Regions from separate parts of the Priestia sp. D51 genome, predicted to be linked through region 2. Evidence: predicted binding sites of a transcription regulator. Region 2 holds the regulator's gene; each other region holds the start of a gene.
The links. Region 2 encodes LexA, which represses DNA repair genes until DNA is damaged. Its sites were predicted from a motif close to CGAACATATGTTCG; they were not measured.
Positions count from the first base shown of each region.

Region 1: a site for LexA is predicted at 6,720-6,733, ahead of ACNHOZ_RS19600 (Y-family DNA polymerase). Genes of this name have one in related genera too.
Region 3: a site for LexA is predicted at 1,958-1,971, ahead of ACNHOZ_RS18105 (YolD-like family protein). Genes of this name have one in related genera too.

Region 1 is NZ_JBLTIR010000004.1:564,283-572,425, forward strand. It holds gene ACNHOZ_RS19550 (DEAD/DEAH box helicase) at 1-989, opposite strand, end outside; gene ACNHOZ_RS19555 (hypothetical protein) at 1,376-1,552, shown strand; gene ACNHOZ_RS19560 (hypothetical protein) at 1,605-1,805, shown strand; gene ACNHOZ_RS19565 (hypothetical protein) at 2,028-2,471, opposite strand; gene ACNHOZ_RS19570 (hypothetical protein) at 2,562-2,996, opposite strand; gene ACNHOZ_RS19575 (hypothetical protein) at 2,983-3,492, opposite strand; gene ACNHOZ_RS19580 (hypothetical protein) at 3,570-3,902, opposite strand; gene ACNHOZ_RS19585 (hypothetical protein) at 4,035-4,412, opposite strand; gene ACNHOZ_RS19590 (SMI1/KNR4 family protein) at 4,426-4,941, opposite strand; gene ACNHOZ_RS19595 (YolD-like family protein) at 5,063-5,395, opposite strand; gene ACNHOZ_RS19600 (Y-family DNA polymerase) at 5,410-6,675, opposite strand; gene ACNHOZ_RS19605 (hypothetical protein) at 6,869-7,432, shown strand; gene ACNHOZ_RS19610 (hypothetical protein) at 7,468-8,037, shown strand.
Region 2 is NZ_JBLTIR010000001.1:803,337-811,479, forward strand. It holds gene ACNHOZ_RS04165 (ArnT family glycosyltransferase) at 1-109, opposite strand, end outside; gene ACNHOZ_RS04170 (hypothetical protein) at 388-588, shown strand; gene ACNHOZ_RS04175 (hypothetical protein) at 656-2,101, opposite strand; gene lexA (transcriptional repressor LexA) at 2,311-2,928, opposite strand; gene yneA (cell division suppressor protein YneA) at 3,075-3,404, shown strand; gene ACNHOZ_RS04190 (YneB family resolvase-like protein) at 3,458-4,126, shown strand; gene ACNHOZ_RS04195 (DUF896 domain-containing protein) at 4,196-4,426, shown strand; gene tkt (transketolase) at 4,594-6,600, shown strand; gene sirA (sporulation inhibitor of replication protein SirA) at 6,750-7,190, shown strand; gene ACNHOZ_RS04210 (YneF family protein) at 7,281-7,493, shown strand; gene ACNHOZ_RS04215 (ABC transporter transmembrane domain-containing protein) at 7,584-8,143, shown strand, end outside.
Region 3 is NZ_JBLTIR010000004.1:267,357-275,499, forward strand. It holds gene pfkB (1-phosphofructokinase) at 1-180, opposite strand, end outside; gene ACNHOZ_RS18095 (DeoR/GlpR family DNA-binding transcription regulator) at 177-929, opposite strand; gene ACNHOZ_RS18100 (hypothetical protein) at 1,312-1,452, opposite strand; gene ACNHOZ_RS18105 (YolD-like family protein) at 1,574-1,927, opposite strand; gene ACNHOZ_RS18110 (YitT family protein) at 2,176-3,015, shown strand; gene ACNHOZ_RS18115 (ABC transporter permease) at 3,047-3,781, opposite strand; gene ACNHOZ_RS18120 (ABC transporter permease) at 3,782-4,489, opposite strand; gene ACNHOZ_RS18125 (ABC transporter ATP-binding protein) at 4,464-5,399, opposite strand; gene ACNHOZ_RS18130 (HAMP domain-containing sensor histidine kinase) at 5,485-6,849, opposite strand; gene ACNHOZ_RS18135 (response regulator transcription factor) at 6,846-7,514, opposite strand; gene ACNHOZ_RS18140 (ketoacyl-ACP synthase III) at 7,598-8,143, opposite strand, start outside.

The DNA of each region.
Region 1 (8,143 bases), on a different contig from region 2:
TGCTTAGGATCAGAAAACTTCGCCATTTCAGTAGCACGATTAACGATAATTTGTGCAAAAATATCCTTTAATAATGTTGTTTTCCCTGTTCCTGGGGGCCCGTTCACTGAATTTATTCTTTCGTTTTCATTAAGAACTTGGTTTACAGCTACTTGCTGCATTAATGATAAACGATATTCATTTGTTGAAGGCCATCGCCCAGCGGGCAAGTTTTTTGGATCAAGAGCATTCTCAATGGCAGCACGATTTTCGTTAATATTAAGAGCTAATTTGCAACCTTCTAAAAAGTTTTTCAACGTTTCATTTGGTGTGTCATCTACAATAAGTTCTAAATCGTTCATGTAGAAACTTGTGAAGTTTTTGGACTCTAAGGAGTCCTCTTTCTTTAAAATAGAAATTTCAATATAATTCTCTGCATATTGAACTGATTGTTTTGCAAAACGATGAAATATTTCATCGTATTTTGTTAGAAGCTGAAGAATTGCTGATTCACTCACTCCATCTGTAAATACAGAATTAGCCAACTCCTCCCATTCCTTCGTCATTAATACGTATTGTTCTGAAAACTGTCCAATGTTATAACCTCCGTTCTTCACCATTTCTGTTGTAATTAAGTGAAGCGGTGGAATAAACAGCGACTCTTCAATATATTGACCGTTTTCATCCAATGAAAAAGTTAAACTAAAATTTTTATTCCACTTAGCATTAATAATTTCATCTGTAATTCCAAAGTGCTGTCTTAGAAATTTAACAAGATCGTTTTGTACGTAACAATCTAGATAGTATGTAAAAACTAGACTATCTTTTGCTGGGTTAGTTAACTCTACTTCTTTCCATAACTCTTCTTTTATGTTTACTTTGCGAACCCGTGGTTGATCAAATGTTTTCATACGCTTCCCTAATTTAATACCAGGGACTGGAGGAACAACTCCAGGGCTTAAATTTTCAGCAAAATGCCATGCCTTTAATATATTTTGTGTATTTGTCATATTATCAACCCTCTTTATTGTAAAGAATTTGCACGTTCAGCTTACAACGAATAACATATAATTAATTAAATGTCTTCTAGCTGTTGTATTTAGATGTTCACTTGCTAAAGTTATCTATAAAGGTTCATGTGTTAATACAAACTATTTTCATGAAGTATAATTATGGAGATGTATACTAATAATCTACCTTTTTCCACCATAATTGTAAATGAAAGAAGGGTTTTAGCTAATAAAGATTAAGTCTATGGATATCATCTTTGTAGTGTAAATACAGGTAAAAAAAGAATTTGCACATATCGTAAATTTATAAAGCCTCTAAAAATAATTTATCGCATTCTTTTTGAAAATTTACCTTAGGTTACTGTTGAAGATGAAAGGTTGGTAATATGTCAGAGAATGAAAAAACTATAGAAAAAGCTATAAACAATACAAAAGCAAGTTTTGCGGTAGAAGGCTTATACCTTTCCGATTCGGAAGAAAGACTCATTCAAAAAAAGATAACCGGTCAATTTTCAGATGAAGAATTTTTAAGTGAGGTAAAGAAATTAAATAAACTAGAGTAAATTCATAAGATGTATATTTCTTAGAAAAACCGTTAACAGGAGTGGTGCTTATATGCCAAGTCGCGAACAAAAATTAAAAAAGTTGTCTATCGAAGAGTTACGGGCAAAATTAAGCGAAGAGCTTAAGAAAAACCCGCCACGTAAAATCGAGAGCGATAAAGATGGCACAATTATATTAGATCCAAACAACCCTCAGGATTGTGAATGGTACGATAACGATGATGCTTATGGCGGATATAGAACTGATGACTAATTATATTATCTTTTTTTCATGGTTTTTAGTCTTATTTCTTCTATGGATTACCGTCTCATTCTTTGGAGGTGAAAACGGCCAGCGGTGGTCTATGTATCGTTTGAATTCTCATAAATATGGTCCGTGGGCCTTAGAGTTTTCTCTTCTGCTTTTGCTTGTAGCTTTCCTATCCTTAATGTTTTGAAAATGGATTTTAAGGCGATAGCTAGGTTATAAAAAACGTTAATCTAATTCTTCAGCCAGGACCCAAGGGACTTCTATCTCAAAATTCAGTTGAAGTACGGGTCTGGCAAATCCACCAGGGACAAATTTCAAATTTTTAGAAAAGCCAATATGTAAATTATTACTTATTTGGATTGCATCATCTGAATTTATAATTTCAAGAGGCGTTTGAAGAGATACCTTACCTACAAGATGATAACAGCCAATATAGAAGTGTAGCCCATTTTCTTGAGGATCAAAATGTGATAAGTGATTACATTGAGAAGGATTAATACCTAGTTGGTAAAAAAACTGAAGCTCTATCTCTGATCGTGACTTCATAGCTTCATAGAAGTTTAGACAATATAGACAATCGCACAAATCCCACTTCTTCAAATACTGTTTTTTTGTTTCTTCAACATCAATTTCTAAAATCCAATTACTAATCTTTATAGTTTGATACATAGTCTTCACTTCCCATACTTAGGCTATTTAGAAGTTACCTTCAGCTGCAGAATTCTTTAGCTTAATTTATAAGCTGATTAGAAAGATAAATTATAACGAATTAGCAAAAGCATCTAATAATTCTTCACCTTTAGTTTCTGCTTCTGTCTCATCAAATTCTTTCTCTTCTATCCATTGTTGGTAATGAACAATCTCGTGAGCCATACTGCGGAGTATAGCCCAAAGAGCATCAATTTCTCCCCTTTCCGATACTAATTCTTCATAGTCACCAGTAGCAATTCGTATATAAGGTTCTATCGCTTTATCATATGGTGCAAAGAAAGTAGCGCTTACTAGCTCTTTAGAATATTTATTTTTAATTTGATAATTCTTTTTTAAATACACAACAACTCTTACAGGAAATTCTATCGTTGAACGTAACCAGACTGCAAAGTTTAAGCAAGACTGTCTAACTGCTGGTTCTACACCTTTCTGACATCTAACCCTCAATCCTGATCGAGGACATTGTACCCTAGCTCTTCTCATTTAATTTCACCTTTAGTTTCTTAATGGCTCTTAATACTTCACTCCTGTTTTTAGCAAGCTTCATCCACTTTGGAAGTCGACTCTCGACACTTAAATAATAGGGATGTGATTCCCTGAGTTCAGCTTCTATATAGCTTTCGATATAATTTAAATGTTCTAGGTTTAATGCCCATAAGGTGTTTCCACTGCATGCGATTTGTAAGTAGAGTGGAAGTCGAAAATACCAGTCGCAGGGATTTTTGGCTAAAATCACTTCATAATTCACTTTAGGTTCATACGAGACCCTTGCTTTTCCATAACCGTTTGCTTTCATAACTTTGTTTTTTATGACTCCGCAAGCAGTACAAATAAACCTTCTTCTGACGTGAGCGATATAAGGACTCGGGTTATCTAAAGCTATGACTTTGGCGCAAGAAGCACAATGTGGACAAACGACTAGAAACTCATACCCTAACTCTATAAGTGTTTTATTTTTATTTAGAACTGTTTTTTTCAAGACGTTTCCCCTTTGAATTTATTCATTCATATTATCGAAGCGACGAAACCACAACATGGATTTCATTTAATTCTACATCAATCACCAGCTGCAAATACTAATTTATTTAGCTTCAGTGCTTCTAAGCAAAGATTCTTTAATGCTTCAGCAAAAGCTCTCGTATTCAGGTTTATCTCCGTTGGTTGTCTACAGGTAGTCTGTAATGCGTCACATATCTTTACTAATTGCTTTATTTCTTGTACAGAAAATAACTTGTCACCATACTGATCTAACCCCGTCAATAATTCAAATGGACCCTTGGATTCTCTCGCTAACAGATAGTCTTGTACTCTTTCCTCAAATTTTACACATTTAGTAGAAGAAGCTGCTTCTTTCTCATTATTAACGATATAGAAATCGATTCCTACCATCAGGGCCTTCCTCTCTCTACATTCTTTCTAAGTTTAATAGATGCTAAAAAAGAGGACAGCTAGGTAGATATTAAACTACTATCTGTCCTCTTCTGACCGTACTCTTATCAAAATCTTTTAACGAAGCCATAATTAAGTAACATCTTCTACAAACTCTTTTAGAGAATCATACATTTCTAAAGCGTCCCATTCACCCATACCATGTTCAGCTGTGAAAACTGGATAATCTTCATTCGCTATATCAATAAAAAGCGGATCACCGCCGATTTCTTCATCATACCCTATGACAAACCAGCTTTCTTGCCAATCTCCTTCTTGATTCCCTATAAGGAAATTGGCTTCTAGATCTTCTCTATAGCCTAATTGTCCATCTAAAAACTCGCTTTTAAGATAGATATAATAAGGAGTAGAAAGAATTTCTCCCACTTCATCTTCAAATTCTACTTTCACCGACGTACCTGGAAGTGCTTTAAGAATTTTATAGATTTTCTCTATATCCGGCTTTATCATTTGCTTCTCCCCTTTAATGATCTGTATGATTTATCGTGGCCATTACCCATTCTTCTAAGCTGTCTGCTATTACTTCGCGCTGTTCCCAATCGTGCCAAAAGGTGATAATTTGGCCGACTTTTCCTCCCTCAGCCGGATCCAAGTCTATACAAATATCATCTCCTCCCCCATTCGTGGCAATCGAAATCCAACGCGGGTTCCACCACAATTCTTTTTTCACTGGTCCAACAGGTTCTACTTCTGGAAAATCTTCAAATTCTCCTCCGTCTAAAAGCTCTTTTAAGGTTTGCCACGTATAAAGAATCTCCTCTAGAGGTAATAGAGTATAATTTTCAATAACTCCTATATACTCATCGCTCTGTCCATTATGTATCATTAACCAGTCTTTAAGGTTTTGGGGGAAGGTTAGTCCCACCTTTTGTTCAACCGCTGCAATTTCTGATTCAGCAGCTGCTTCGTTAAGTGTTCCTACTGCTTCTGGACGATTTATTCTCAACCACTGTTCAAATTCATGCCAAACCTGCTTCATTTTAAAGGTCTCCTTATATAACATCACTAAATGAATCTATGAAAAATGATTCTGTACTTTTTAAGCTTATACTAATTATGTATGGAAATCTTATGTAAATAAACTGTTTTATTACTTTCTACTACATGAAACGAATATCAATTAGCTCGCTTAACCTCATTTTATTCGCCTGGTTACCCCCCTCATCTATAAAAACAAATAATCCTCCTAGAGAATCAACGAACTGAATAACTCCTGTTTCTGTTATACACTGCCCATGCTTGTAATACGTCAGGTACACTTTTTTATGTGTATGAAGCGCTTCAATCAAAGTGAAATTAATCTGTTCCATTTGATCTTCTGTTAAAAAAGGTTGTGGTATTTCTGCTTGTTTTTTTATAATTTCCTGTAATCCTTTGTATTGCTCTGGCATAGTGGCGAACGGTCGCCATTTTTTCATTCCTCTGTTCTGCATAGCAGCTTCCTCCTTTATGCTTTATGACCTCCTAGAAGGCCGTTTCGATAACGAGCCGTTGAATGATCGAGATAGCTTGAGGCCCGTAGAACGCTATTCTTTCCATAACGAAGACGAATGTCATCGATCGTTTTTGCAAGTGCATAGGCTCTTTCCCGCTGATCAATATCCTCAAATAAGCTCATTTGTTCTTCTTCTTGAATGCGTGTGTTCGCCAAGGAAATCCCAATGGAACGAATCGGCATTCCGCTATCATGTGTATGTAAGATGGTTAAACAATACGGAAAGATATCTTGGCTTAAATTCGAAGCTCTCCTCATTTTCTTTTGTCTTGAGAAGCCTCCACCTGTTCGTTTGCTGTAACCAATGGATAAATGAACAGTCTGAGCCACTACTTGATGCATGCGTAAACGAAAACATACATCGTCTAATAGCTCCAACAGCAATAACTCCACTTCTTTTCGGTTTGTATAATCATGGAATAGAATCTGACTTTTTCCAAATGAACGAGAGCTAGGAATGTACACATCAGAAATGCGACTGTAATCAATCCCATTCGCGTGTTGATGCAACTCTTCACCCAGAATGCCAAATTCTTTTTGTAACATCTCCTTTGAAGAAAGAGCGAGTTCTTTGATGGTGTGAATGCCTAACCGTTGTAAGCGTCTTTCCGTAGCAGACGAAATTCCCCAGAAATCCTTCATCGGATGAATGGACCACAGTTTAAAGGGAATATCCTCATATCGCCAATACGCAACTCCTGTTGGGCTATTCTTAGCCTCATGATCTAAGCTCACTTTTGCCAGTAAGAGATTGGGACCGATGCCTGCGGTAGCTGTCAGCCGTGTCTTACGGTAAATCTCGTTGATGATTTTATGAGCTAATTCTTCTGGTGTTTTAGCGAATAAATGCAACGAAGCTGTCGCATCAATAAACAACTCATCAATGCTGTACGCATGAAAATCTTCAGGAGCCACATACTGTAACACCAAACTAGAAATATAGTTCGAAGCTTTGATATACCTCTCCATAGATGGATTCACGACATGGATATCTTTTCTTTTAGGAATGTCGAAAAGACGACTTCCTGTTTTGATTCCTTTTTTCTTTAATAAAGGTGTGGCAGCTAACACAACCGATCCAGACCGTTTGATATCTCCTACCACCGCAAGCTTTGTTTTCAGCGGATCTAACCCCCGTATGACAGAAGAAACTGAAGCAAAAAATGCTTTCATGTCGATGCATATAATGACTCTGTTTGGTAGCTGGGCATAATCCATTGAAAGAACTCCTTAGATAAAGAACGTTTGTTCTCTATTATATACGAACAAACGTTCTTTATTCAATGGAAATTCTAAATTTTTCCCGATTATTGCTATCACTTGCATAGAATTTATTGTTACATTAACAGAAGTAACTACTACATAACGTAATAGTAAGAGTTCAAAAAGACTAAACCCTAAAGGGGGATAAATGTTGAAAAAAGAATATTTTGTGCAATATTCAGACCAAAGTATAATTGATAGTTTTGACTTTCCAGAAGATAAATTTGTATCTATTACTGTAGGGATTAGGGACATTAATCATGATCTAATCATCTCTTTAGTTCGAAAAATGTTTGGTTTACCTGTTTTTTTTGTTTTAGACTCAATGCTCTCTGGACATGGAAAAGAAACATTGATTAAAAATAAAATTCCTTTTTATGAGCATTCATTAGATGGTGCTATTATTAAAGTTGATTCTGAAGAAAAATTGAGCCATGTTAGTGGATTAGCAGAAGAATTAGTTAATAATGGGCTGAGTATATTCATTTTCTACGGAGAAGGTATTGTAGAGCAGGATTTAATTCCTTCGAGACAATGGAATAAACCTATAGAATTTAAAAATGTCGATATAGATAAAGTCGATACATTTGTGGATGTGGAAGAGGTTGGATTTACGATATTCAGTAAGAGTGATCTATTTAACTCACCTGGAAAAGTCCAAAATTATATACCTCGTAGCTACTCACTTGATATTAATAGCAGCGATATTTAACATTTCTAAATGAAAAGGAGGAGGGTTCGTAGTCAATGAAGTATAAAAATAATAAGAGTATACTAAAAATGTTAGCTATCGTCCTTCTTTCTATAGATCTATTCTTTTATCTTTTAGCACTAAAGAGCCTATACGTTTTCTCTTCAAAGGTTTCGATATATTTTCTGATATTTGTTCTACACTTTATCTATTTATACATAGTCCTTATAACCGTTAGCAAAACAAAAGAGTCTAAAGTTTTTTGGGGAGTAATTGGGCCGTTTTTGATTGTACCTATAGCAATCATTGGGTGGTTCACGTTCTTTTATACTAATAGAGTTGACTATTATGATCTAAGTTCCCCTAAGAATACCCAAAAACTTATTATTGGTTATTCTAATTGGAGTCTTGGAGAAACTAATCATTACTATGATTTTTATAAACAAACGGAATTCCCTTTGGTGAAAAAACGAATAAATCAAGAACCTCTTCATGTTATGACACGAAATACGGATATGAGCGATTTAAATGTTTTAGGAGCTCATGATGCACAATGGAGAAATGAACAAACAGTAACTTTTACATCTCCATATCTAAATAAGGAAGTAACCTTGAATTTAAAGTAAGTACTTTTTTCTACTTAAACAACAGAGTTGAGAAAAAGCCTGTATCTAAGGAGATCCAGGCTTTTTTCTTTTCTAATTTAGTTAACATGCGTTTGATTATCGGAAC
Region 2 (8,143 bases):
CTTTTAAGTCCAATGAATTTGTCATCGCACTATAACTGCCCCATAGAGACCATGTAAGAATCATGACACATAAAAGAATCAGGCTTTTGGATAAAAATGAGTTAAGCATATTACCTCCTGCAAATTATTTCAAAGATAAGGTACAAAATTCCTACCCTATGATACCATATTTTATTATTTTGTATATATTTTTCTTATAGAGTATAATATTAGATTGTTCTGAAATTACAACAGCGGCACAACGTGTAATAAAAGGTTCAGCGGAGTAGACAGTGATTTAGTAATAGATAAAAGAGGTTGGAAAAAAAGGATTTTAGTCGAAGGGAAAAACGAACCATTAATCATCATGTTTGATGGTTCGTTTTTTATGGTGAACGTAGGTTTCATTTGTTTAGTTCTTTCCAGCAGTTGATTGGAGGGCAAGACGAAGACTCCTGCGGGAAAAGCGGAAGGGGTGAGACCCCGCAGGAGCGCAAGCGACGAGGAGGCTCACCGGCCGCCCGCGGAAAGCGAAGTCTTGCACGGAAATCAACAGAGGTGTCACAAGCAATCCCTGCTAGCTTATTTATTTCATTTGTTTCCCTTTAGACTCGCTTGATTTAGTTATGTCTCAATCTCTTCTTTTTTATCATGTGTTTTCTGATGGGAACAGCTTTTATGTTTTAAATCGATCTTTTAATAAATTCCATAGGGAACTCACTCCGAGACTAATGCTGATCAGAATTCCTGATAAAGCTACTATTAAAGCGATATATTCAAAGATAGAAAACTGCTTCATACTATCCCAATTGATGTTTCCCTTTAGCTTGCTAATAACTAAATTCATTCCGTAAATACCGGAAAGAACGGTATAAATCGTTAAAATTAATAATAAGTAATTGTGACGCTTGGCCGCGATTTTCTCTTGATTTTGATACAAAGTACCAAGGGTTTCTTTGACTTCTTGATAAAGAGAATTGATGTGGAAGATTTTTTTAAAGAGCTCAGAAAACTCTTGACCTTCCGTGCGAGAGCTAATTTCTAAAAATAAATATTTACCTGAAAATACAGTAATAGAGCGAATTAGTCGCTCGATGCCCTCTGAATTTTTATGAAACGTGAGCTGAGAATACTCATAGGATAGTTTTAGCAACACGATTTTATAGAAAAAATGCAAAAATAAATTATAGTAATGCTGGCCAAATAGATGATTCATCAAAAGCTGATCCGTTTTAGAGTCTGTCGATTTAGAAATACACGAAAACACATGGTCTGTTATAACGTAATAGGTTTCAGGAGCCCATCTGGAATACACGTGTTTGGTATTATACGTTTTAATATACTCATGGTTGTGTGCAGAGATAAACGGTTTCCCGTCAGGCGTATAGCTATTTAGCTGCCCAGTACGAAATAAAGTTGTGGAGTTAATTTCTTGCTCTTGATTTACCGTTACATAACTTAATACAAACATCCGTTCATCGATAAAATAAGGAAGACTCCCGACGTGCTGTTCACGCGTCGCTTCTTTTTTGATGTGTTCGTTCAAAAATGGCGCGAGCTGTGAAAAAATATAATCCTGTACTTTGCTATAGCGATGATGTTCATAGGTAATGGTGGATCCATGCTCTTCAGCAAGCTTCGGTTCTAATACACGAAAATGATTCATGAATTCTAAAATGTCATCATAGGTGTAATGATTATGACTCATCTCAGTGCGAATGGTCATGACGCCAATTTCAAAAGGACATAAAAAAACATCCACAGACAGCACGTTGCTAGACACGGTGGTGGAGGAAGTTTGTAGCGTAACGGTATGGTCTATTTTTTTTGAAAATCGAAGCAAGCCTTCTTTTTCGCACGAATCAGGAAATAGAATACATTCAATGTAAGGAAGAAAATATTGATCCAAGCTATCATGAGATACGTAATACTGTTCTCCGTAGTATTCTTTTTCTACATGTTTGTTTTGAATGGAAAAAAACTCAAACATATTTGCTTCTAGTGCATGAACAAGCTGCTCTTTATTTTTTCGATCAAAGGAAAAAGGAAAAAGAAACATGTTCATTGCTTTGGTAGGCATAATAGTTTGAAATGGTTCTGTTTTCCTTGGTGTATTGGTCATAAACTACATCCTTCTTATAGTCGGTTGTATTTTTTTTGAGAGTCGAAAAAATGCAGACAGAAAGTAAAAGGTAAAACAGGCTTTATAAAAACCGCTCTACCTGCCTGTAATGATTCGACGTATCATTTATAATATGCCAATTTTTTTAGAAAACAAACGTAAAAAACCAACTAACATCATGATTAGTTGGTTTTACATACAGTGTGTAATTAGTGAATCGTGCGATATACACCAGTGACTTTTCCTAAAATCGTTACGTGGCGAAGAATAATAGGCGCCATCGTTGAATTTTCAGGCTGTAAACGAACGAAATTTTCTTCTTTAAAGAAACGTTTTACCGTTGCTTCGTTGTCCTCGGTCATAGCGACCACAATATCTCCGTTATTAGCAGTTTGCTGCTGACGTACGATTACCATATCGCCATCTAGAATACCTGCTTCAATCATACTTTCTCCCATAATTTCAAGCATAAATACATGATCATCTGGAGAAACGAATTTATCTGGAAGAGGGAAATATTCTTCCACATTTTCAACGGCTGTTATAGGAAGACCCGCTGTTACTTTACCGATAACAGGAACATTAATGACATTGCTTTTAGGGATGTTTACTTCGTCTAGTTGAAGAACTTCGATTGCTCTTGGTTTTGTTGGATCTCTGCGAATTAACCCTTTGCTTTCTAAACGAGCTAAATGCCCGTGTACAGTGGAGCTAGAGGCTAATCCCACCGCTTCCCCAATCTCACGAACAGAAGGCGGATAACCTTTTAATTTTACTTCGTGCTTAATAAAATCTAGTATGTCTTGTTGACGTTTTGATAGCTTCATATTTTTCACCTCGATTTTAGCTATTCTTTAGGTGAATTATACCACGTGATGTGTCAATATACAAACATAAGTTCGAAGAATTCCATTGACAGAAACAAATGTTCTCAATAAAATAAGAACATATATTCTGATAGGGGGATCATAATATGCACCAATTCTTACATTCTATGAAACATTACGCTATTTTTTTTGCAGTTATCGCTGCACTTACATATGTATTGACGCTGGTTTTAGGAGCGGATAAAGTAGATTTAGACAAATATTCAACGGTTACTATTACAAAAGGAGATACGCTTTGGGACTTGTCCAACAAGTATCATAATCACCATCATTTGACCACCAATGAATTTGTCAAATGGGTTGAAGACGTCAATGATCTAAACTCAGACACTGCCCAGTCTTTATCTCCTGGAGATAAATTATATATTCCTGTTTTAAAAAAAGAGTTACATAATCAAGTGGCAATTGAACAGTAGTGTGTAACGGCCGTTCCTGAATATTGTTAGAAGCCGAAAAGGTCGTGATAAAAGTGGACGCCATTATTTATTGCCGTGTAAGTACGGATAAAAAAACCCAAGAAACATCTTTACAGCGCCAGCAAGAAGAATTAAAAAAGCTTGCTGATCTTCACCATCTAAACGTAAAAAAAGTCGTAATGGAAAAAGCAAGCGGATATGACGTAGACAGAGAGGGTATATTGGATGTTCTTCATACAATGAAAGAAGAAAAAATATCTGTGCTGCTCATTCAAGACGAAACGCGATTAGGCAGAGGAAATGCCCGAATCGCGCTTCTTCATGCTTTTCATAAAGAAAATGCTACGATCTATACGATTAGTCATCAAGGTCAGCTTCAGCTTTCAGAATCTGATTCGATGGTGTTAGATATTATTAGCTTAGTGGAAGAGCATCAGCGGAAATTACATAACGCTAAAATTAAAAGAGGAATGAAAAGAGCCGTAGAAAACGGTTATCGTCCGCAGCAAAATTTAAAAAATCAAGGAGTTAACTCAGGAAGAGAAAAAAAAGAAGCGCCGATTGAAGAAATTGTCCGCCTTCGTCATAACGGCTTAACCTTTGCTGAAATTTCAGTTACGCTAAAAGGTTTTGGTTATAATATTTCAAAAGCAACGGTACATCGTCGCTATCAAGAGTATCAAGAGAGTGCTCAATCTCTTGATAAAACGAAAGAGATTTAGTAAGATGACTACATGTTGCCGGAACTGTTCGGTAATTTTAATTATTGATTATAAGGAGATAGGTTTTATATGCTATCAAAAGATAAACTTGCTCGTATTAATGCTCTTTCAAAAAAGGCAAAGGCTGAAGGTCTGACAGAATCTGAAGCGAAAGAACAGCAAGAGCTACGTCAGGAATATTTAAAAGTTTTCCGACAATCTATGACAAACCACCTTCATACGATTAAAGTTGTGGACGAGGAAGGTAAAGATGTTACGCCTAAGAAGTTAAAAGAGAGCAAAAAGAAGCGTCTTCACTAAGACGTTCTAGTAAAACTAGAGGGAGAGTTCCCTCTAGTTTTTTGTATATTTTTAATAAGGCACACAAAAACTGTAAAAGTGGAAATTTTTTTGGTTCAAGTATTGTACAAATAAGCAAATCATTAGTATGATAACATATGTACATAGTTTTGAAAGGAATGAAGAGTATGACACAACGTATTGAAGATCTTTCGATTGCAACAATTCGTACTTTATCAATCGATGCGATTGAGAAAGCAAATTCAGGTCACCCAGGTATGCCAATGGGAGCTGCTCCAATGGCGTATACATTGTGGACAAAATTTATGAACATCAATCCAAAGAATCCAAACTGGTTCAACCGTGACCGCTTTGTATTATCAGCAGGACACGGATCGGCACTATTATACAGCTTGCTTCATTTAGCTGGATATGACTTATCAATTGAAGACCTTAAAAACTTCCGTCAATGGGGAAGCAAAACACCAGGTCATCCAGAGTTCGGTCATACAGCAGGTGTTGATGCAACAACTGGTCCACTAGGACAAGGTATTGCAATGGCTGTTGGTAAAGCAATGGCAGAACGTCATTTAGCTGAAACATACAACAAAGAAGGTTTAGAAATTGTAGACCACTTTACGTATGGTATTTGTGGTGACGGAGACTTAATGGAAGGTGTATCTGCTGAAGCAGCTTCATTAGCGGCACACTTAAAATTAGGACGCTTAGTTGTTTTATACGATTCAAATGATATTTCTTTAGACGGAGATTTAGATCGCTCGTTCTCTGAGAACGTAGAAGATCGTTTCAAGGCTTACGGATGGCAAGTAATTCGTGTTGAAGACGGCAATGACTTGACAGCGATTGCAAACGCAATTGAAGAAGCAAAAGGCGATTTAACACGCCCAACGCTAATTGAAGTAAAAACAACAATCGGATTTGGTTCTCCAAACCACGCGGGTACTTCTGGCGTGCACGGTTCTCCATTAGGTTCCGATGAAACAAAATTAACAAAAGAAGCTTATGCATGGACATTTGAAGAAGATTTCTATGTGCCAGAAGAAGTGTATGCTCACTTCAAAGCTACAATTGCTGAAGATGGCCAAAAGAAAGAAAACGAATGGAACGATGTATTTGCACAGTATAAAGAAAAATATCCTGAACTAGGTCGTCAATTTGAACTAGCAGTAGAAGGAAAGTTACCGGAAGGCTGGGAAGAAACGCTTCCAGCATACGAAACGGGTTCAAGCCTAGCTAGCCGTGCTTCTTCTGGAGAAGTATTAAACGCAGTAGCACAAGCTGTACCTCAATTCTTCGGCGGTTCAGCTGACTTAGCTGGGTCAAATAAAACAATGATTAAAGGTTCAGAAGACTTCACTGCAGCTGATTACAGCGGACGTAATATTTGGTTCGGTGTACGTGAATTTGCAATGGGAGCTGCATTAAACGGTATGGCTCTACACGGCGGTGTAAAAGTATTCGGAGGAACATTCTTTGTATTCTCTGATTATCTTCGCCCAGCAATTCGCTTAGCAGCTTTAATGAAGCTTCCTGTAACATATGTATTCACACATGACAGTATCGCAGTTGGAGAAGACGGCCCAACACATGAGCCAATTGAACAATTGCCATCACTTCGTGCAATGCCAGGTCTTTCAGTGGTTCGTCCTGCAGATGCAAATGAAACAGCTGCTGCATGGCGCTTAGCATTAGAATCAACTGACCGCCCAACGGCGCTTGTATTGACTCGTCAAAACTTGCCAACGCTTGAAGGTACAAAAGAAAATGCATACGAAGGCGTGTCTAAAGGCGCGTACGTTGTATCTAAAGCTGGTAAAGACCAAGCGGATGCATTAATACTTGCAACAGGCTCTGAAGTAAGCCTAGCAGTAGAAGCACAAAAAGCATTAGCTGCAGAAGGCATTGATGTATCTGTAGTAAGTATGCCTGCATGGGATCGTTTCGAAGAGCAATCTGCTGAGTACAAAGAAAGTGTTATCCCTAAATCAGTGAAAAAACGTTTAGGTATTGAAATGGCTTCTACACTTGGCTGGGAACGCTATGTTGGAGACGAGGGACAAGTTCTTGGTATTAATCACTTCGGTGCATCTGCTCCTGGTGAAACAATCATGAAAGAATTTGGTTTTACAGTTGAAAATGTAGTAGCAAAAGTGAAAAGCTTGCTTAATGCATAATTCTTTTTCACAAGAAAGAGCAGACTCCTATGGTCTGCTCTTTTTTTTCGACAAAAAAACAAAGAAATTTTTTCATCGATAGACAAGCATTGCGTACACCATTCGGTATAATAGTACAAAAAAGAACGAGCCGAAAGGGAGGATGAATCGTGAGAACGTATGAAGTATATTTAATGGAGGAAGAAGTTGCATCATCCTATTTTCGAAGAGAAAAGCTCATTTATCAGCTGCTGATTGAATATAAAATGAAACGTCACTTGCAGGAAACGCATTTACAAAAACAAGTTCATTACATTACTCGCCAACTGCCCAATTCATTTATTCAACGAGAATTACTTCAGGCGTTTTCTCATTATCCTCATTTTTTTACTCATCAAGAGACGTTTGTGCTGGAGTATCCTCATAAAAAAAGTCGAGCATCTATAAAATTAACGAATCGCTGTATAACAATTGAAGGAGATGGCAATGTTGATGCTGAGACAGCTTTTTTTGAAGTATTACGCAAGCTAGATCCTTGTTTTTTAGCAGTGAATTATGGAACGGATGAATACGGCTGGCTGAGGCCTGTGAAAACAAGAAAATTTGTGTAATTATTTAAGGAAATTGGAACGGAAATATTGTATAATAGCGTATGGTCTAGTACACTGTAAGTTAGACAACACGAAGGAGGAAGTAATACCATGGGAATGTATATTCTAGTTGGTGTTCTAGCATTAATTGTTGGGATAGCGCTAGGATTTTTCATTGCTCGTAAGTATATGATGAGCTATCTGAAGAAAAATCCACCAATTAATGAACAAATGTTAAAAATGATGATGATGCAAATGGGCATGAAACCATCGCAGAAAAAAATTAACCAAATGATGAAAGCAATGAACGGCCAAATTAAATAATGGTTAATTGGACAGACACTCTCTATTCAGAAGGGTGTCTTTTGTTTTATGATAGAGATAAGAAAATGGTTGTAGGGCTAGGGGGATACGATGAAAATTTTTCGAGAGTTATGGTGGTTTTTCAAACAGGAAAAAAAGTCTTACATAACGGGGATAGCGCTGCTTATTATTGTGGCAGCATTAGAACTTCTCCCGCCTAAAATTATTGGTTTAACGGTAGATGGCATTAAAGAAGGGACGCTGAATGGAAAGCGCTTAATGCAGATGGTTGGCATTTTGCTAGGAGCTGCTGTTGTGGCCTATTTCACAAGATACATATGGCGTATTATGATATTTGGTTCATCTGTTAAACTAGCCAAGCAGCTGAGAAATACCCTCTACACTCATTTTACCAGGATGAATCAGGCCTTTTATCAGCGGCGGCGAATTGGGGATTTGATGGCCCATGCAACGAATGATATTCAAGCTATTCAACAAACTGCAGGTTCGGGCGTTTTGACGCTCGTGGATTCCATTGTCACAGGAGGGCTTGTTCTATGCACAATGGCCCTAACAATCAGCTGGAAATTAACGCTTATTTGCCTTATTCCTATGCCGCTTATGGCCGTTTTAACAAGTTACTATGGTACATTGCTTCATGCGCGGTTTCA
Region 3 (8,143 bases), on a different contig from region 2:
GGCTACAAAACCGAGAGCTTTATTATCAACATCTAATCGCTTTAAAACGCGAGAGACGTTAATGCCTTTCCCTCCTGGAAACTTGGCTTCATTCGTTGTGCGGTTAAGTCCGCCTTCTTCGAATGCTGAAACATGTACTACGTAATCAACGGATGGGTTCAACGTACATGTATAAATCATGATTTCACAACCTTTATGTCTGTTTTGTTTGCATACTGTATAAGTACATCACTAGGTACGTCATTTGTTATAATTTTTGCTTCATGTAAATCGGCTATTTTCGCAAAACTTGTTTCAAAAAACTTAGTAGAATCTGATAAAATATAAGATTCTCTAGAAAGCTTCATTGCCGTTTGCTTGATCAATGCTTCTTCTGGATCAGGAGTTGTATATCCATATTGATGATGAATCCCATTCGCTCCCATAAAGCACTTATCAAAACGATACTGCTCAAGACTTAAAAGAGCTCCATTGCCGATTAAAGCGCCCGTTTTATGTTTAACAGATCCTCCAATTAAATAGAGGGTGATACCTTGTTCTAGCATCGGGTTTAAATGCATTAAACCATTTGTCACGACAACTACATCTTTTTGCTTCAAAAAAGGAATCATTTCATACGTTGTAGTTCCTGCATCTAAAAAAATACAGTCACCTTCATTTATAATGGAAGCCGCATACTCTGCAATGTTTCGTTTATCTTGAATATTTTTAGCAGATTTTTCGATAACGCTCAGTTCGATTCGTTTACTGCGAATAAGCGAAGCGCCACCGTGAACACGTTTGAGCATTTGCTCTTCTTCTAGTTGACTTAAGTCTCTTCTAATTGTGGATTCCGAAGCGCCTGTAACTTCGATAAACTCTTGCACTTTTACAAGTTCTTTCTCTTTTAAAAGTTTTAAGATTAGTTGATGTCTCTCCGGCGTTAACATGTTCTAGCTCCTTTTTCAAAAAAGCGTTTTCATTTATTTCATGTACTTACTTTATCACGGTTTACATTCAAAATCAATCATAAAAAATCAAAAACATTCATTTTTTTAATTACAAAATAAAGTTTTTTGAACGAACAATTAGATTTGCATTTGTTTTGATAATAGTTTATACAAAAGGAAATAAGCTGGTAATTCAATAATTTGTCTACTTTTCTCATTATATGTAAAGGTTTTCTTGCAACTAATTAGCTTTGACTGTTTTTGACTATTTCTTGACCGATTTAATTTCTCTTGACTGAATTATGTTTAGCTTGTCCCGTTTTAATGAGAGCCTATACATCAAAAAAGTTGTCCACCTTTTTGGACAACTCAAAGTGACCCATCATTTAAATAAAAACAGAAGCATATATAATATAGAAGCAAGGGCAGAAGAAATAGCCAAACTTGAGATAAACCGAACGAGTCTTTTCTTAATGAACTGCGTTAATTCAATTTCTCTTACTTGAGTTTTTTCATTTTGCATACAATATCCCTTCTTTAATCAAAATTTCCTAGTAGCTAAAAGTGACTACTCGCAGAATATGCTTTTATGTATTGTATGCAAGCGTTAAAAAAAAGATACAAATTCAACAAAAAAGCTACTCTTAGCTAGAGTAGCTTTCATCTTTCCATACATCTGCTTCAATTACTGCATCCGCTCGAATCGAATATGTATAACAAGGCCCTGTCACCATCAGCGTATTCGACTGCAGAGAAACTTTATCGATTGTCACTCGTTCATATCTTTGAATATGTCCTGCTTCATAGACGTGAAGGGTTACTGGATGATGCTCCGAGTAACTGTTCATAATGACATTTTCAATATGCTCAATCTTTTCTTTTTTCAACCCTAAAGACTGCTTATGCGCCTCGGGACTGTACATTTTCTTCATTTTCTCTAAATGCTCAGGCATTACTAACTTCGCATACTGTTTTAATTCATCTTGATACACGTTCATTCTCCCCCTTGACTCTTGCTTCTATTTTACCGAACGAACATTCTCATTGCAAAACTTTTTAATCAAAATAAAAGCAAACAATTCATTTTTTCATACTCCATAAAAACTGTCAAAAGATTTTATGTTGATAGCAGAAATTGATTTTTTAAAAAATAATAATATCCCATCTTTAATTCAGCCTCTAGAGTTGGTATAATACATTGTCATGACTGTGTTTTCGGAGTTTTTGATGATTGGAGGTAACGTTCATGATCAATAAAATAAAAGAAATTATCCTCATTATTCTAGGAAGCCTCATTTTCGCACTGGCCATTAATTATTTTGCTATTCCAAATGAATTAGCAGAAGGCGGCGTAACCGGTGTAACAATGATTACCTATTATGTACTAGGCTGGTCTCCTGGTATCACAAACTTTATATTAAACGGTTTGCTGGTACTGATTGGATACAAATTGCTTCACAAACGTGTGATTGCTTACACAATTATATGTATTATTTTCACATCTCTATTCCTACATATAACTGAAGGACTGGGAAATCCTCTTGACGATACGCTACTGGGGGCTATTTTTGCTGGTATTTTAGCCGGTGTAGGACTCGGGCTTGTGTTTAGAGGTGGCGGAACTTCCGGAGGCTCGGCAGTTATCGCCCGCTTAGCTAATCAATATCTAGACTGGAATATTAGCAAAACGATGCTAGCAATTGATTTATTAGTTGTAGCAAGCGCCTATTTTGTCATCGGTGGAGAAAAGACGATGTACACGGTTATTTCTCTTTATATCGGAACAAAGGTGCTTGATTATATTATTGAAGGACTCAACCCCCGCAAAGCAATCACTATTATTTCACACCGTTCAGCTGAAGTAGCCGAACAAGTTAACAAAAAGATGCAGCGAGGCGTCACTGTCTTTTCTGCTCATGGAAGCTATACAAAAGAAGCAAAAGACGTATTGTACGTAGTTGTGAACAAACAAGAACTATTAGAGTTAAAGCGCATTATTCATAAAGTCGATGAACAGGCTTTTGTGGTTGTCCACGATGTGCGAGACGTCTTTGGAGTAGGTTTTACTATTCCAAAAGCCAGCTAAAAACCCGCTGTAAAAAAGCGGGTTTTTTCTATTATATATGTTTGCGCTGAAAATACAGTAAACCTGCTACTCCAAAAAGCAGAAAGCTGCTTATAACAACCACTAAGAAATTCTGTGTAGTCAGCATCAACCCCCATGATGCTTTTCCAGTTACACCTAACATTCCATACATTGGCTGAGTCCATGGGTACCAGGGGCCAAATCGTTCAGAATTAGCAACTAATAAATTCGGTAGTGTTAAGATGACGTTGACTGTCAAAGATGCTCCAAAGCTAGAACATGCCATTGACACAGCTAGCATAAACGCAAGAATGGGCAACACCGCAACCCATCCGCCTAGCATATTTCCAGCTATCATCTTTAATGGCACAGCGCTCGGATAGTCTTTTAACATGCTAACTCCTAATAAAACAACCAATACAAGCACTTGAAGAATCCCCATGAAAGCTGCTGCTGTAATCAATTTTGCTCCGTATACCGATGTCCTTGTCACAGGAAGAGATAATAATTGCTTCCATCCTCCCGCTTCGTGTTCATACCGACAGATGAAGGATGTTACTAACCCGCCAATTAACGGATAAAACAGCAATCCGTGAACATTGGCAATCAAGGCATCTGCCATTGCCCATTTCATTCTCCCGCTTGGCATTGCCTGATCACCTACAAAAAGGATAATAGCGATTAGAATAGGACTCACAAAAAGGTACGTCCAGGCTTTTGTTTTAAACAATTTAAACGATTCTATCCTACATAATTGCAAAAACATTTAGGCCACATCCTTTTTGATAAAGTGCAAGGCGCCTGCAGCATATAGGAAAATACCGATAATTACACCTGCTATTATGTACATATTCCGATAGTCAGAAAACGCTAGCATTGGCCATTGCCAGAAAAACCAGCTCGGCAATTCTCTCATACCACTCATCGTCACACTCATCACAATACCTAGTGCAAGAGAGCGGCCTTGATTTTTAAAAAGCATAGATAACCATATTTGAATAGCTACAAATGGAATGGCAGAAAAAAACGGATAAAAGGTATACACGAAAAGATTTTTCCAAGAAGACGGAAAACCAAATCCTAACCACCAGCCTAACCCAATTATACCGATTAATAGAACAGCAGAAGCGATAAGTAGCATAAACATAACTACTACAAATTTTGCTGTATAAACACTCAGTCTGCTCACAGGTAAGCTCAGCAGCTGCTTCCATGAGCTTCTATGATATTCAATATGTGCTACATTTGAAGCAAGAATCGTTCCTCCCAGTAAAAAAGCTATTGGAAGCGTGATGTTTAGTTCATGTAAAAGACCTTCCCACACATTCGGATTTTGCTGAATTAAATATTCATATCGAACGCTATAATCAACTAGAGTTAAGCCAATTACACCCGCTGGACCTAAAAATAGTAAAAACCAGAGCCATTTTCTTTTTAACTTTATACACTCAGCCTGCAGTATTTTTGTGAACATATCTATTCTCCTCGCTTGTCAGCTTTAAAAAGATATCTTCTAATGATTTCGATTTTTCTTCAACTCGGTAGATTGAGACATTTTCTTGCACAAGCTGATAAACAAGATGTGCCACTTGCTCATGATCAATATAATCTAAAAGAAGACTATGTTTATCGATAGTAGGTACAAACCCGTTTGCTAATAGTATTGTTTTAGCCTTTTCTATCTCTCCTGTTGTAAATGCCACTTGATGCTTAGCTTTTTTGCGAAGCGATTCAATCGAGCCATTAAATAGCATCTTTCCTTTTGTAATAATACCTACTTGAGTCGCTAAATGGTCGATTTCATAGAGTAAATGACTTGAAATCAATACGGTAACTCCGTTTTCCCCTGGCATTTCTTTAATTAATGAACGAATTTCTTGAATTCCTGCAGGATCCAGTCCGTTGGTTGGTTCGTCTAAGATTAATAAACGAGGATTTCCAAGGAGTGCAGAAGCAATACCAAGCCGCTGTTTCATTCCAAGAGAAAAGCCTTTGACTAGGCGATTTGCTTCTTTTGTTAATTTTACAATATTTAGTACTTCATCCACTCTGTTTTTAGATACACCTAGTATTTTACGAAGTACCTCTAAATTTTCTCTTGCAGTTAAATGCGCATAATAGGAAGGGCTCTCTACAAGTGAACCTATCTTTTTTAAGGCTTGAATATGCTGCCTGTGATTTTTTATTCTTTCTCCAAACAGCTCAATTTCCCCGCTCGTTGGCTTCATTAGCCCGAGCAACATTCGGATCGTTGTCGTCTTCCCTGCTCCATTAGGCCCTAAAAACCCGTAGATTTCTCCTTCTTTAATGGATAAATTCACTTCATCTACAGCTTCTGCTCCTTTAAATACTTTTATCAGCTGAGTCGTTTTAACAATTTCCACTTTTATCACCTCTCCTTTACTATAAACAGCCAAAGTTAAGAGGACGGAAAAGAAAGGTTAAAATTCGTTTAAAAAAGCGAGTGAATTAATCACTCGCTTTGTACACAATTTGAATATCCGTTCCATGTTTTGTAGAATGAATTGACCACGTTAACTCCATTTCTTTAATCATCGCATCCACAATCGCTAGACCTACACCGTTTTGCTTCGTATGGCTATTCTTTTTAAAGCCTGACCCTTTATCAGAAATGGTGAGAGAAGATAAATCATGCTCTTGAACAAGACGAAAGCTAATAAAGTTACCTTCTCTGGCATGACGAATGACATTTTGACATAAATTATCTATTATTCTTTCTAACCACTGAACATCTCCGCGCCAATATATGGACTGAGAAGGCAGTTGAATATCTACTTCCATATTCTCTTCTTCAAATAATGGATACCATTGCGCAATGCTTTTTCTAAGAAATCGAGCCATATCAACTTCCTCTTCCCGATATGGATATTTTCCATTTAACAGCAGCGTATAGGAAAATAAATTATCTATTAAATCACTAACAAATTCTACTTTTGTATCAATTACCTCAAGAGATTGTTGAATGTTCAAGGCCATTTCTTCGTTTTTCAGCTGATAAATATGCGTTCGAACAGTCGTGAGCGGTGTTCGTAAGTCATGCGATAGACTCATAATTAAGTCTTGCCGCAGCTGTTCTTCTTGCTTCTCTCGATACCGGCTTTCATGAAGCTGTTTAACCATTTGATTAAAGGATTGTTCTAGCTGACCAATTTCATCCGTGGACTCAGATACAACAGGTAAAGGAATTCCTCGCTCGCCTTTGTTGTTCATAGCAGCTTGTAACACTCGCAGCCTTTTTCGAATTCGAAGAAAAAAGAACAGAGAAAGTACAATAAAAGAAAGCACAATAATAAAAACAAATCCTAAATAAATATTATAGTAGGCTGGGTCTAGCCTTTGAATAGGAGGCTCAACGGCTTTTTCTGGCACTTCAATGACCATAAAACCTTGCTTTTTATCTGTTCCAATAAAGGTAATAACCGTATACGGATTGTTTCCGTATCGTTTTTTTATAAATTCAGCCGTATAAGACGATGACCATTGCTTCGGAAGGGCTGCATGATAAGGAAGCGGAAGCTGTGTTTGTCCATCTTCGTTTACCCAGAACATTGAAGCTTCAGGGTATTTTTCTTTTAATAATTTTAGCTTTTGATTAATTGTTTTCTCATTTGCTCCTTCTAGCTTTCGGGCTTCTTCATTCCACATTTGTTCGTAGTAGCTTTTTCCTTTATACTCTTCATTTAATAATCCTTGAATGTGCATAAAAGGGACGGTGATCAGCCATGAGCCTGCAAAAAATGATACCGGTATAATTAGTACAGCTGAAAGCATAATTAAGATATACTTCGTGATAAGAGACTGTGTAACGTTCATTGCTTTACCCTGTACCCAATCCCTCGTATTGTTTCAATAATTTCAGGCTTAGCTGCATTTTTCTCCAATTTTTCTCGTAAATAGCGAATATGTACCATTAATGTTTTATCTCCTTCTATATAACGCTCTTTCCATACTCCTTCATAAATTTGTTCTTTTGTTAAAATTTGATTTAAATGCTGAAGGAAATAAGTAAAAATATGAAATTGCTTACCTGTTAAACTAATTTCTTCACTTGTCTCTCTGTTCATCACGCGATAGTCTATCATCGAAATATGCAAATGTTTTACAATAAGCTCTTCTTTCTTTCTTGAAAATCTCCTTAACAATACTTCGAGCCTTGCAAGCAGCTCTTCTGGATGAAACGGCTTTGTGACATAGTCATCGGCAAACTCTAGCCCCATGATCTTATCTTCTAGGGCTGTACGAGCTGAAAGCATTAAAATCGGGACATCAGGTGCTAGTTTTTTAAGCTTTTTTCCCACTGTAAATCCATCTAACCCAGGCAGCATTACATCTAGAATGACAATATCCGTTTGTTCAATAAACTGACTGGCGATATCTCCTGATTGTAACCAAGTAACTTCATAGTTTTGCTTTTTAAGCTCATTTTGAATCATTAATCCAATTTCTTCATTGTCTTCAATGTATAAAACGTGATTCATGCGCACACCCCCTTTACTTCTTTTTCCATTTTATCGAATTCTTGTTAACGATAAAAGCCTAAAAAGCTAAAAGGCGACGCCTTTTAGCTTTTTTCTTTACACGTCCATTTAATTAACAAGCCGCAGTGCGTTAATCCTCCCCCAAACCCATAGAGAATAAGGAGGTCATTATCCTGTACTTTTCCTGTCATTATTCCTTCGTTCAAGGCAAGCGGAATAGAAGCTGAAGATGTATTTCCGCAGTATTGCACACTCGTTAACGTTTTATCCATTGAAACACCTGTTTTAGCACAAATAGCTTCAATCATCCGAAGGTTTGCACTGTGCGGAATAAACCAATTTACATCAGAAAGAGAAATGGAAGTACCCTTTAACAATGCTTCTACTCCTTTTGGAATCGTTCGGACAGCAAAGCGGTATACTTCACGCCCATTTTGAACTAAATTTCCGCTCGCGTTAATTTTTTTTCCTGAAAGAGTATCAGATAAATTAGAACGATATAAATTCACCCCTCCGCTTCCGTCCGTTCCGTAGTGACATCCTAAGAAACTTGGATTATGCTCATCGTATTCTACAAGCATAGCTCCCGCTCCGTCACCGAACAGCACGCAGGTAGCCCGGTCCGTATA